3 regions of the Nonomuraea sp. NPDC005730 genome follow, and region 2 is predicted to be linked to each of the others. Evidence: riboswitches for the same ligand, from Rfam matches in the RefSeq annotation. Region 2 holds a riboswitch; each other region holds the start of a gene.

Region 1 (3,263 bases), on a different contig from region 2:
TGACCAGGGTGCCGCCGCGGTAGATCTCGTAGCCGGTGACCGCCACGTTGTCGGTGGAGGCGTTCCAGGCCAGCGAGACGCTGCTGTTGCTGACGCCGGTCGAGCGCAGGTTGCCGGGCACCGACGGCGGGGTCTTGTCGTCGCCGCCACCGCCGCCCGTGGTGGTCGCGGAGATCTGGTTGCTGTTGGCCGAGCGGTTGCCGGCCGCGTCACGCGCGCGCACGGTGTAGCTGTAGGCGGTGTTCGCGGTGAGGCCGGTGTCGTTGTACGTGGTGCCCGTGACGGTGGTGACCAGCGTGCCGCCGCGGTAGACCTCGTAGCCGGTCACGGCCACGTTGTCGGTGGAGGCGTTCCAGGCCAGGGCCACGCTCGTGTCCGTGACGCCGGTCGAGCGCAGGTTGCCCGGCACGGACGGCGCGGTCGTGTCGCTGCCGCCGCCACCGGAGACCTTCCACAGCGCCGCCACGTTCGGCGGCTCCCAGCCGGGCTGGGAGGTGTGCGCCTGGAGGCAGACGTAGTCGACGCCGTTGTAGGTGACGACCGTGCCCGCCGTGTAGGCGGTCCACGGGGCCCAGGCCGCCGCGTACGCCACCGCGCTGGCGGAGGCGATCGGTGGGGTGGCCACGGCCACGGTGAGGGGCAGGGCCAATGCCGCCATTCCCGCCAGGACCTTGCTCAGAATGGTGTGTTTCATGTCGCTCCGACATCCGTTGGGGGGTGTGTGGGGAGTGGGATGGGAGACTTCTGGGGAAACTATTAGGAAAGTTTCCTTTAAGTTGTGAATCGACGGTAGCCTCTGCCTGGGGGAGCGTCAATACTCATCGGTCAGGCGTCCGTAATCGTGCCGGTCAGACCCCGGACGCGCCCGTTCACGAGGGGATAACGGTTCAGGAACGGGGGCTGACGGCGGGGTGAGCCGTGGCTCAGCATTGGAGCGTGGCAGGAATCTCCGCCTGGCGGCGGACGCCCACGCGACGCGGGCCCTACGTGGTCCGCGCGGTCGCGGAGTTACGGTCCTGGCCGTCGCTGAACGTCAGCGGCACCGGTCAGCAGGTCGCCTTCGCCGTACACGGAACCGAGATCCTGCGCCTGGCCGGCCGGGACGAGATCCACGTACGGCTCACCGCCCCCGCCATCGGCCGCCTGGAGCCGTATCTGCGGGCGTGCGACCAGGTCCATGCCTGCCGCGACCGCGCCTGGGTCGCCGTCCAGGTCGACGCGGAGCCCGATCTGGAATTGTTGCTGGCCCTCACGAGCGTGGCGATAAAGGCGCACGTGGCCTGAACCGATTCGGTGCGTAGCGTTTCTCCCACGCACTGTCGAAATCAATGCCGCCATTTGCCTGGGAATTACTCGCCGGGTAGCTTGGTTGTACACAGCCGAACGGGGAGTCGTCCCAGGTAGGGATGGCATTGCCTGGGAATTACCCAGACTGGACCCGTGTTGTACAGAGTCGATGCGGACATCTTCGCATCCGGGCGTCGCACATATACCTTCAGGCCCTTTCCCGGGCCCGGGAAGACGATGCGTCAGCCCTTCGCCTGACCAAGAGACCGCTGAATCCGCCTGTGCGCGGAACCGGGGACCCATGTGTCCAATGGGGTGAATCGGCACCGTGGTGCCGTAGGGCAGCTTCCCGCCCGAACCCGTCAGCTAACCCGGCAAGCGGCACGGAAGCTCAAGGAGTAACACCCTCATGGCCAAGCACCGTCTTCACCGTGCCTACAAGCTCGACCTCGCCAAGATCGCTCTCGGCGCGACCGCCGTCGCCGGCGTGCTCGGCACGCACGCGGCAGTGAACGCCGACACCGCCACCGCCCACACCGCCACCCAGACCGCCAAGGTCGCCGGCGTGGCCGCCCAGCCGCACGTCGCGCAGAACCGCGCCGCCGACGAGAGCGCCAAGGGCAAGGTCAACGTCACCGCCGCCCAGGTGCTGGCCACGGCCCGCGCTCAGGTCGGCACCTCCGAGGACGCCAACGGCGGCGGCACCAAGTTCCAGAAGTGGTACGCCGACTCCCAGCGCGCCGCCGAGACCGCCGCGCGTGACGGCGGCAACCGCGCCATGTACCTGAACGCCCCCTGGTGCTCGATGTTCGTCTCCTGGGTCGGCGAGCAGACCGGCGCCCGCCCGCAGGTCGGCTGGGACGCCTACACCGTGAGCCACGCCAAGTGGTTCGCCGCCAACGACCGCTGGGGCACCGAGGCCAAGCCGGGCGCCGTCGTCTTCTTCTCCTGGAGCGGCAGCAAGAGCCTGAACGACATCCAGCACGTCGGCTTCGTCGTCAAGAACAACGGCGACGGCACGATCTCCACGATCGAGGGCAACACCGGCAACGGCAAGGTCGAGCAGCGTGTCCGCCCGACCTCCCAGGTCGTCGGCTACGGCTACCCGTCGTACGCCGCCTGATCCTGCGACGCGAAAGAGCGCACTCCCCGCGGGGGTGCGCTCTTTTCGCGTTCACGGCCGCCGGTGCTGGTGGACCAGGGTCGCCGCGGCCTGCCCGGCCGAGCGGGCGGCGCCCGGCTCCTGCGAGATCATCGCGGTCACCGTGGCGCCGTCGATCAGGGTGAGCAACTGCTCGGCGAGCAGGCCGGGGTCGCCGGCTCCGGCCTCCTCGGCGAGCGAGCGCAGGTAGGCGCGCAGGCGTTCCTTGTGCTCGCGCACCGCCGTACGGACGACGGCCGAACCGGCGCCCAGCTCGGCGAAGGCGTTGGCGAACCCGCAGCCGCGGAAGTCGTCCTCGGTGAACCAGCGTTCCAGCCACGCGAAGACCGCCGGGATGCGGTCGCCGGCGTCGGCCACGTACGCGGTGAGCGAGGTCATCCAGCGTTCGTCGCGCCGCCGCAGATAGGCCACGACCAGCGCCTCCTTCGACGGGAAACACTGGTAGAGGCGTTTCAGCGAGACGCCGGAGGCGGTCCGGATCTCGTCCATGCCGACCGCCTGGACCCCGCGGCGGTAGAAGAGGTCGCCCGCGGCGTCCAGCAACCGCTGCTCGTGATCCATGACACCCCTCCAGGTGCTTGCCGCGGAGAACGATCGTTCTCTACGCTATCGCACAACCCGGGAGAACGCCCGTTCTCTCGATCGGAGAGGACATCTCATGACACGCCCGCCCGTTCCGCCGTTCACCGAGGAGACCGCCCGGATCAAGGTCCAGGCCGCCGAGGACGCCTGGAACACCCGCGACCCCGACCGCGTCGCGCTCGCTTACACCGAGGACTCCGTGTGGCGCAACCGCGGCGAGTTCGTCACCGGC
Region 2 (3,263 bases):
CGACCGTCTCGCGGTCGGTCGCGGGCTTGGCGAGGAGCACCGCGGCGGCCGCCTCGGTCGGCGGGGCCGCCTGCGGGCTGGGCGTGGACATGATCGAGGTCAGGCTCAGCACGCGGGCGGGGTGCCGGATGGCCAGCGCCTGGGCGATCATCCCGCCCATCGAGGCGCCGACGACGTGCGCGGCGGGCAGGCCCAGGACGTCCATGAGCCCGGCGCTGTCGTCGGCCAGATCGTCCAGCACATACGGCGAGGGCGCACCCCAGGCGGGCACGCCCTCGTCGTGGAGATGGGTGGACAGGCCCGCGTCGCGGTTGTCGAACCTGACGACGTGGTGGCCCTGCTCGGCCAGGAGTTCACAGAACTCGTCGTCCCAGTGGATGAGCTGGGCGCCGAGTCCCATGATGAGCAGCAGGGGCCGGCCCGCGGGTGAGCCGAAGCTCTCGTAGGCGATCTCGATGCCGTTGGCGGCTGCGCGCTGGATCACAGCGACCAGAATGTCATTCTAGTCGCGAGGCGTAAAGAGCGGTTTGTCTGGAGATCAGTCGTTGAGCAGCTTGCGCAGACGCTCGCCGCCGAGCACCACGCCGCCGCCGGCCAGCACCAGCGCGCCGGCCATGACGGTGCCGCCCATCGCGACGGTCTTGCCGACCTCGCCCTGGCCGCCGGCGGAACCGGCCGCGTCGTCGGCCGGCTTTTCGGCCAGCACCTTGGGGGGCTCGGCCGGGTTGGCGTCGAACCTGCCCCACGCGCCGCTGGAGAAGGCCACGGGGTAGTTCTTCTTGCCCTTGCCCTCGCCCCACTTGGTGATGACGTAGTCGATCTTGATGTGGCCGCGGCCGCCGTTGCCGTCCACGCCGAGGGTGTCGGGGTTGAAGGTGCCGCCGGTCAGCTCGGCGAAGGTCTTGGCGTCGAGGTCGAGCATGACGCCACGGCTGGAGGGCTCGCCGGGGCCGCGGTCGCCCACGAAGAACGGCATCTTCTTGCCGTTGAAGGTCACGTACCCCTCGGTCATGAGGGGCCAGCTCGGGCTGGCGGCCAGGCCCTTCTGCATGGGCTTGCCGCTGGCGGGGAGACCGGTGTCGCCGGCGCGGCCGGAGGAGTCGTCCCAGAAGTAGGAGGCCTTGGTGGAACCCTTGAGCAGGATCTTCTGGTCGTCGCCGGTGTCGGCGTGGGCGCCGGTGGCGGAGATCGTCAGCGCGCCCAGGGCGGACACGGACAGCAGAGCGAGAGAGCGCAGGCCAAATCGAGACATGAAGTAGTGAAGTCCTTCGCGAGGGGACAGGGGGAACGCGCGTGACTACGGTGCGTAACCGGGCAGAACGCCGAAAAGGTGGTTACGCGGCGCGTGGGGGAAGTCGGGGAAGAGACCGCTCAGCAGGCGGTCGTCACTACACTGTCCGGGGGTACGACGAGGTGGTACATACGGTGAAGTCCTCTCCATCTCGCCTACCGGGTTAGCTGACGGGTTCGGGCGTGGAGATGCCCTACCGGCACGTGGCCGGATTCACCCCAATGAGATGGGTCCCCGGTTCCCGACACGTCGGGATTCGGCGCCAGCTGTCGTCCCTCTCCTGGTAGGGACTACGCCACCAGCTGGTAATTGGTTAAGACGGTACCCAGAGATTCGGACAAATACAAACGAATCGTCATGAACCGGGTAAAGATCTACCTGTCGAGGTAAAGAGAAAGGGGGCACGGCATGCCGTACCCCCTGCGAAATCGGGCCTTTCAGCCGCCGCTCTTGCGCCTGAAGGATCTTTTACTCGCTGCCGGACCGTGCGCCCCGTGGATCTTCGACGGGTCCACGCCCCTGCCACCCGCGGCCGAGTCGGCCTGCTGCCCGCGCTTGCGTTCCAACGCCTCGCGGAACTTGCGCTTCATCTCGTCCTCGGGAGTCTCGCTGACTTCCGGCTCCGGTGTTTCCGCCATGAGGACCTCCTGGTTCTGGGGACATCCACAGCTTCGCACGACGTCGCTCACGACGCGAAACCGGCCTCCACTCTGCTTTCCGCGGCGGGCGTCTCCTCCAGCCGCCTGCCGGGCATCATCACCAGCGCGACCAGGGCGATCACCGCGCCCGCCACGCCCAGCGACGGGATGACCACGGCCGCCGCCGAGGCGTGCGCGGCCGCGAGCCCGTGCACGGGCGCGTCCGTGGTGATGACCGACGTGTACGCGGTGCCGGCCAGCGCCAGTGCCACCGAGCCGCCGATCTGCCGGAAGAAGGTGAGGTTGGCCGAGGCCGTGCCGATGTACCGCGGCGCGACGGCCTGCTGCACGGCCACGGTCAGCCCCGACAACATCGGCCCCATGCCGAGCCCGAGCAGCGCCATCCACCCGGCCAGCAGCAGGCCGTCGGTGCGCACGGTGAGGTTCAGGCAGAGCAGGCTGCCGGCCACCAGCAGGAACGGCGCCCCGACCAGCCACGGCTTGTACGTGCGCGTCCTGGACATCAGCGTGCCCATGAGCGCGCTGCCCGCCACCATGGCCAGCGTCATCGGGTAGATCCGCAGCCCGGACTCGGTGGCGCTGACGCCCAGCGCCTGCTGGAAGTAGCGCGGCAGGAACACCACGCCGGCGTACATGCAGAAGGCGGTGAAGAAGGAGGTCGCGTTGACCAGCGTGTACGTACGGTCCCGGAACAGGTGCATCGGCATGACCGGGTTCGCCGCCCGCAGCTCGACCAGCACGAACACGGCCAGCAGGAGCAGCGCCAGCAGGATCGGCCCGGCCACCGGCGGAGACGTCCAGGAGTTGCCGTCCAGGCCCTTCTCGGTCAGGCCGAGCAGCAGGGCGCTGATGGCCACGCTGAACACCGCGATGCCCGCGTAGTCCGGCCGGCCCCCGCCGCCGGTGCCCGGACGGAACGGCAGCCGCAGCACCACGATCGCGATCAGCACGATCCCGAGCGGCACGTTCACATAGAAGGCCCACCGCCAGCTCGCGTGGTCGGTGAACAACCCGCCCAGGAAGGGCCCGGCCAGGTACGTCAACGCCATCACGCCGCCGAGTGCGCCCTGCACGCGGGCGCCGTTGCGTCCGGGCGGGAACATCTCCATCACCAGGGCCAGCGACAGCGGCAACAACGCGCCCGCGCCCAGCCCCTGCACGGCGCGGAAGGCGATGAGCTGGGTCATGTCCTGGGCGAGCCCGCACAATGCCGATCCGACCACGAACACCGACATCCCGACGAGCAGCAGCGGCTTCCTGCCGTGCTGGTCGGAGAGCCGGCCGTACAGCGGGACGGTCACGGTGGAGGTGAG
Region 3 (3,263 bases), on a different contig from region 2:
TCGGAGGAGGCCGCGTCGGGCGCGTCGGAGGCGTCGTACACCCGCCACACGTCCAGCCCGGTCCCGTCGTGGCCCTCGGGGACGGGCACCCGCATGGCCCATTCCAGGGCCTCCTCCCTGGACTTCACCTGGATCAGCCAGAACCCCGCGATCAGCTCCTTGGCCTCGGCGAACGGGCCGTCGATCACCGTGGCCCGGCCGCCGCTGTAGGCGATCTGCGCGCCCTGTGAGCTCGGGTAGAGCCCCTCGGCGGCCAGCAGCACCCCCGCCTTGGCCAGCGCCTCGTTGTAGGCGTGCATGTTGTCGACGAGCTCCTGGCTGGGCAGCGCCCCGGCCTCGGTCTCCGCGTTGGCCTTGCCGACGATCATGAATTTCATCCTGCACGTCCCTTCCGTCCGCGGCCCCTGGGCGGAGCCGGTCTCGCCGAAGCGTCGAACGGGCGCCGGCCGGATCGACACGCGGGCGCGGACCCGTCCGTTCCCAGGGCACCGTACCGGTCGAGCGGCCGCGTGGCCGATGTGCCATCCTCGCCCCATGCCCCAACCCGCACAAGACGCCCCCGTCCCCAACCGGGCCCTCTGGGACGAGCGCGCCCGCGTCCACGGCTCCACCTCAGCCGACCGGTTCTACGACGTCGACGCCTTCCTCGCCGGCCGGCAGACCCTCTACGCGCTCGAACGCCGCCTGGCCGGCGACGTCGCCGGAAAGGACCTGCTCCACCTGCAGTGCCACTTCGGCCTGGACACGCTGAGCTGGGCACGTCTCGGAGCGCGGGTGACCGGCGTGGACTTCTCCCCGGTGGCGGTCGCGCGCGCCCGCGACCTGGCGGCCAGGGCCGGGCTGGCGGCCACGTTCGTGGAGGCCGACACGCAGCGGCTGCCGGAGTCGCTGGCCGGCGGCTTCGACGTGGCGGTGGCCACGTACGGCGTGTTGTGCTGGATCGGCGATCTGGGCGCCTGGATGCGCGGCGCGGCCATGGCGCTGCGGCCCGGCGGGCGGCTGGTGCTGGTCGACCTGCATCCGGCCTACCAGACGGTGGCCTCGCTCGACCCGCTGGTGGCCGACTGGCCCTACGGCGGCGGGCAGGCCCACCGGGAGACGGTGACCGGCACGTACGCCGACGCCGGAGTGGTGACCGAGGCCCACGAGGCGGTCGAGTACCCGTACTCGGTGGGCGAGATCGTCACCGCGGCGGCGCGGGCCGGGCTCACGGTGGCCGAGCTGGGCGAGCACGTCGAGACCGACATCGACCCGCGCGGCCTGCTGTCCGAGGGCGCGGACGGCCGGTACCGGTTCCCGTTCGGGGACTCGCACCTGCCGATCCTCTACTCGCTGGTGGCGGTCCGGCCCTGAGACGCGGCGAGCGCGCGTCCCTCGTGCGGGACGCGCGCTCGGAGCGGGGGAGGTCAGCTCGCGTACTGGGGGTATCCGTAGCCGACGACCTGCGACTTCGGACGGACGCGCTCCTCTACCTTGCCGTTGCCGGTGTTGCCCTCGACCGTGGAGATCGTGCCGTCGTGGTTGTCCTTGACGACGAAGCCGACGTGCTGGATGGCGTCCAGGCTCTTGCTGCCGCCCCAGGAGAAGAAGACCACCGCGCCGGGCCTGGCCTCGGCGCCCCAGCGGTCGTTGGCGGCGAACCACTTGGCGTGGGCCACGGTCCAGGCGTCCCAGCCGACCTGCGGGCGGGCGCCGGTCTGCTCGCCGACCCAGGAGACGAAGATCGAGCACCAGGGCGCGTTCAGGTACATCGCGCGGGTGCCGCCGTCGCGGGCGATGGTCTCGGCGGCGCGCCGGGAGTCGGCGTACCACTTCTGGAACTTGGTGCCGCCGCCGTAGGCGTTCTCGGAGGTGCCGACCTGGGACTTGGCCATGGCCAGGACCTGCTCGGCGGTGACGTTGACCTGGGTCTCCTCCGCCTTGCGGGTCTGGGCGGCGGCCTGCGGCGCGACGGCCGAGTGGCCGGTCGCGGCGGCCGGGCCGGTGCTGTCGGCGGCGGCGGCGGTGGCGTGGCCGCCGATGGCGGAGGCGAGGATGGCCGCGCCGAGCGCGGCGTGGGCGTAGTTGATCTTCGGGGCACGGATGGGACGGTGCGTGGCCATCGAGGGCATTACTCCTTGCTTCCATGCCGCTTACCGGGTTAGCTGACGGGTTCGGACGTGGAAGCTGCCCTACGGCACCGAAGTGCCGATTCACCCCAAAGGACGTGGGTCCCCGGTTCCGCCCGGAGGCGGATTCAGCGGTCACAGGACGATCCTGTGAAATGTCTTGCGATGGTTGGACAAAGCCGGTCAAACCGGACGTCTGCCGCGAGATGCCCCATAAGGTAATACATCGGGCAAGAGCAAGGCAAATGCCTAAAGGTCCAGCTAGGAGAGCTGGGCCCTCGCTTCGGCCAGAAGCCCCATCATGGCAAGGGATTCGTCAAGCGGCATGACCGCGCTCTCCGTCCGGCCCTCGATCGTGGCCGCGCGCACCTCGCGCAGCTCACCCGCGTAACCGTTGTCGGCCGGGTCGAGCACCAGCTCCTCCGTCTCCATCGACGGCCCCGACAGCAGCACCCGCTGCGGCGCCCAGAACGGCGCCAGGATGTCGGCCCGCATCGACGTGCCCACCACGCTCGCGTCGTTGGGGTGATGCGCCAGCAGCGACACGTCCACCAGGGCCCGCCGCCCGCCCGGGTACAGCAGCAGCCCGCCGGCCTCGGCGTCGACCCCGCTGGGCGCCAGCGAGCCGGCCACGCGCAGCTCCGCGGGCATGCCGAGCAGCAACTGGGCCAGCCCGAACGGGTAGATCCCCAGGTCGAGCAGGGCCCCGCCGCCCAGCTCCGGCGCCCACAAGCGGTGGGCGGGGTCATAGGGCAGCGCGAAGCCGAACGAGGCCCGCACCGACCGGATCTCACCGAAGCGCGGATCGGCCGCCACCCGCTGGATGAGCGGGTTGAAGCGCATCCACATGGCCTCCATGAGGAAGACCCCGGCCGCGCGGGCCAGCGCCACCATGCGCTCGGCGTCGGCCACGTCGGCCGCCAGCGGCTTCTCGCACAGCACCGACTTGCCCGCCGCGATGGCGGCCTCGGCCACCTCCAGGTGCTGGGCGTGCGGCGTGGCGACGTAGATCGCGTCGACGGCCGGATCGGCGCACAGGGCCTCGTAGGAGCCGTAGGCGGACTCCGCGCCCAGCTCGTCGGCCAGCGCCCGCGCCCTGAGCGGGCTCCGCGAGCCGACGGCGGCCACCCGCATGCCGGGCTCGGCCACGATGGC

The links. A riboswitch is a leader RNA that binds a small molecule or an ion and turns the genes downstream of it on or off. The one in region 2 is predicted to bind cyclic di-AMP.
Region 1: another riboswitch for cyclic di-AMP. It lies ahead of ABZ444_RS50625 (CHAP domain-containing protein); the one in region 2 lies ahead of ABZ444_RS19880 (hypothetical protein).
Region 3: another riboswitch for cyclic di-AMP. It lies ahead of ABZ444_RS39025 (CHAP domain-containing protein); the one in region 2 lies ahead of ABZ444_RS19880 (hypothetical protein).

What each region holds. Positions count from the first base shown of each region.
Region 1 covers NZ_JBEXYK010000115.1:4,928-8,190, forward strand. The annotation lists gene ABZ444_RS50615 (glycosyl hydrolase family 18 protein) at 1-694, opposite strand, end outside; gene ABZ444_RS50620 (luciferase family protein) at 937-1,284, shown strand; cyclic di-AMP (ydaO/yuaA leader) riboswitch at 1,545-1,682, shown strand; gene ABZ444_RS50625 (CHAP domain-containing protein) at 1,697-2,410, shown strand; gene ABZ444_RS50630 (TetR/AcrR family transcriptional regulator) at 2,462-3,010, opposite strand; gene ABZ444_RS50635 (nuclear transport factor 2 family protein) at 3,108-3,263, shown strand, end outside.
Region 2 covers NZ_JBEXYK010000015.1:43,417-46,679, reverse strand. The annotation lists gene ABZ444_RS19885 (alpha/beta hydrolase) at 1-484, opposite strand, end outside; gene ABZ444_RS19880 (hypothetical protein) at 539-1,252, opposite strand; cyclic di-AMP (ydaO/yuaA leader) riboswitch at 1,429-1,563, opposite strand; gene ABZ444_RS19875 (DUF5302 domain-containing protein) at 1,729-1,929, opposite strand; gene ABZ444_RS19870 (MDR family MFS transporter) at 1,977-3,263, opposite strand, start outside.
Region 3 covers NZ_JBEXYK010000054.1:12,536-15,798, forward strand. The annotation lists gene ABZ444_RS39015 (YciI family protein) at 1-377, opposite strand, end outside; gene ABZ444_RS39020 (methyltransferase) at 535-1,353, shown strand; gene ABZ444_RS39025 (CHAP domain-containing protein) at 1,407-2,102, opposite strand; cyclic di-AMP (ydaO/yuaA leader) riboswitch at 2,115-2,252, opposite strand; gene ABZ444_RS39030 (Gfo/Idh/MocA family oxidoreductase) at 2,370-3,263, opposite strand, start outside.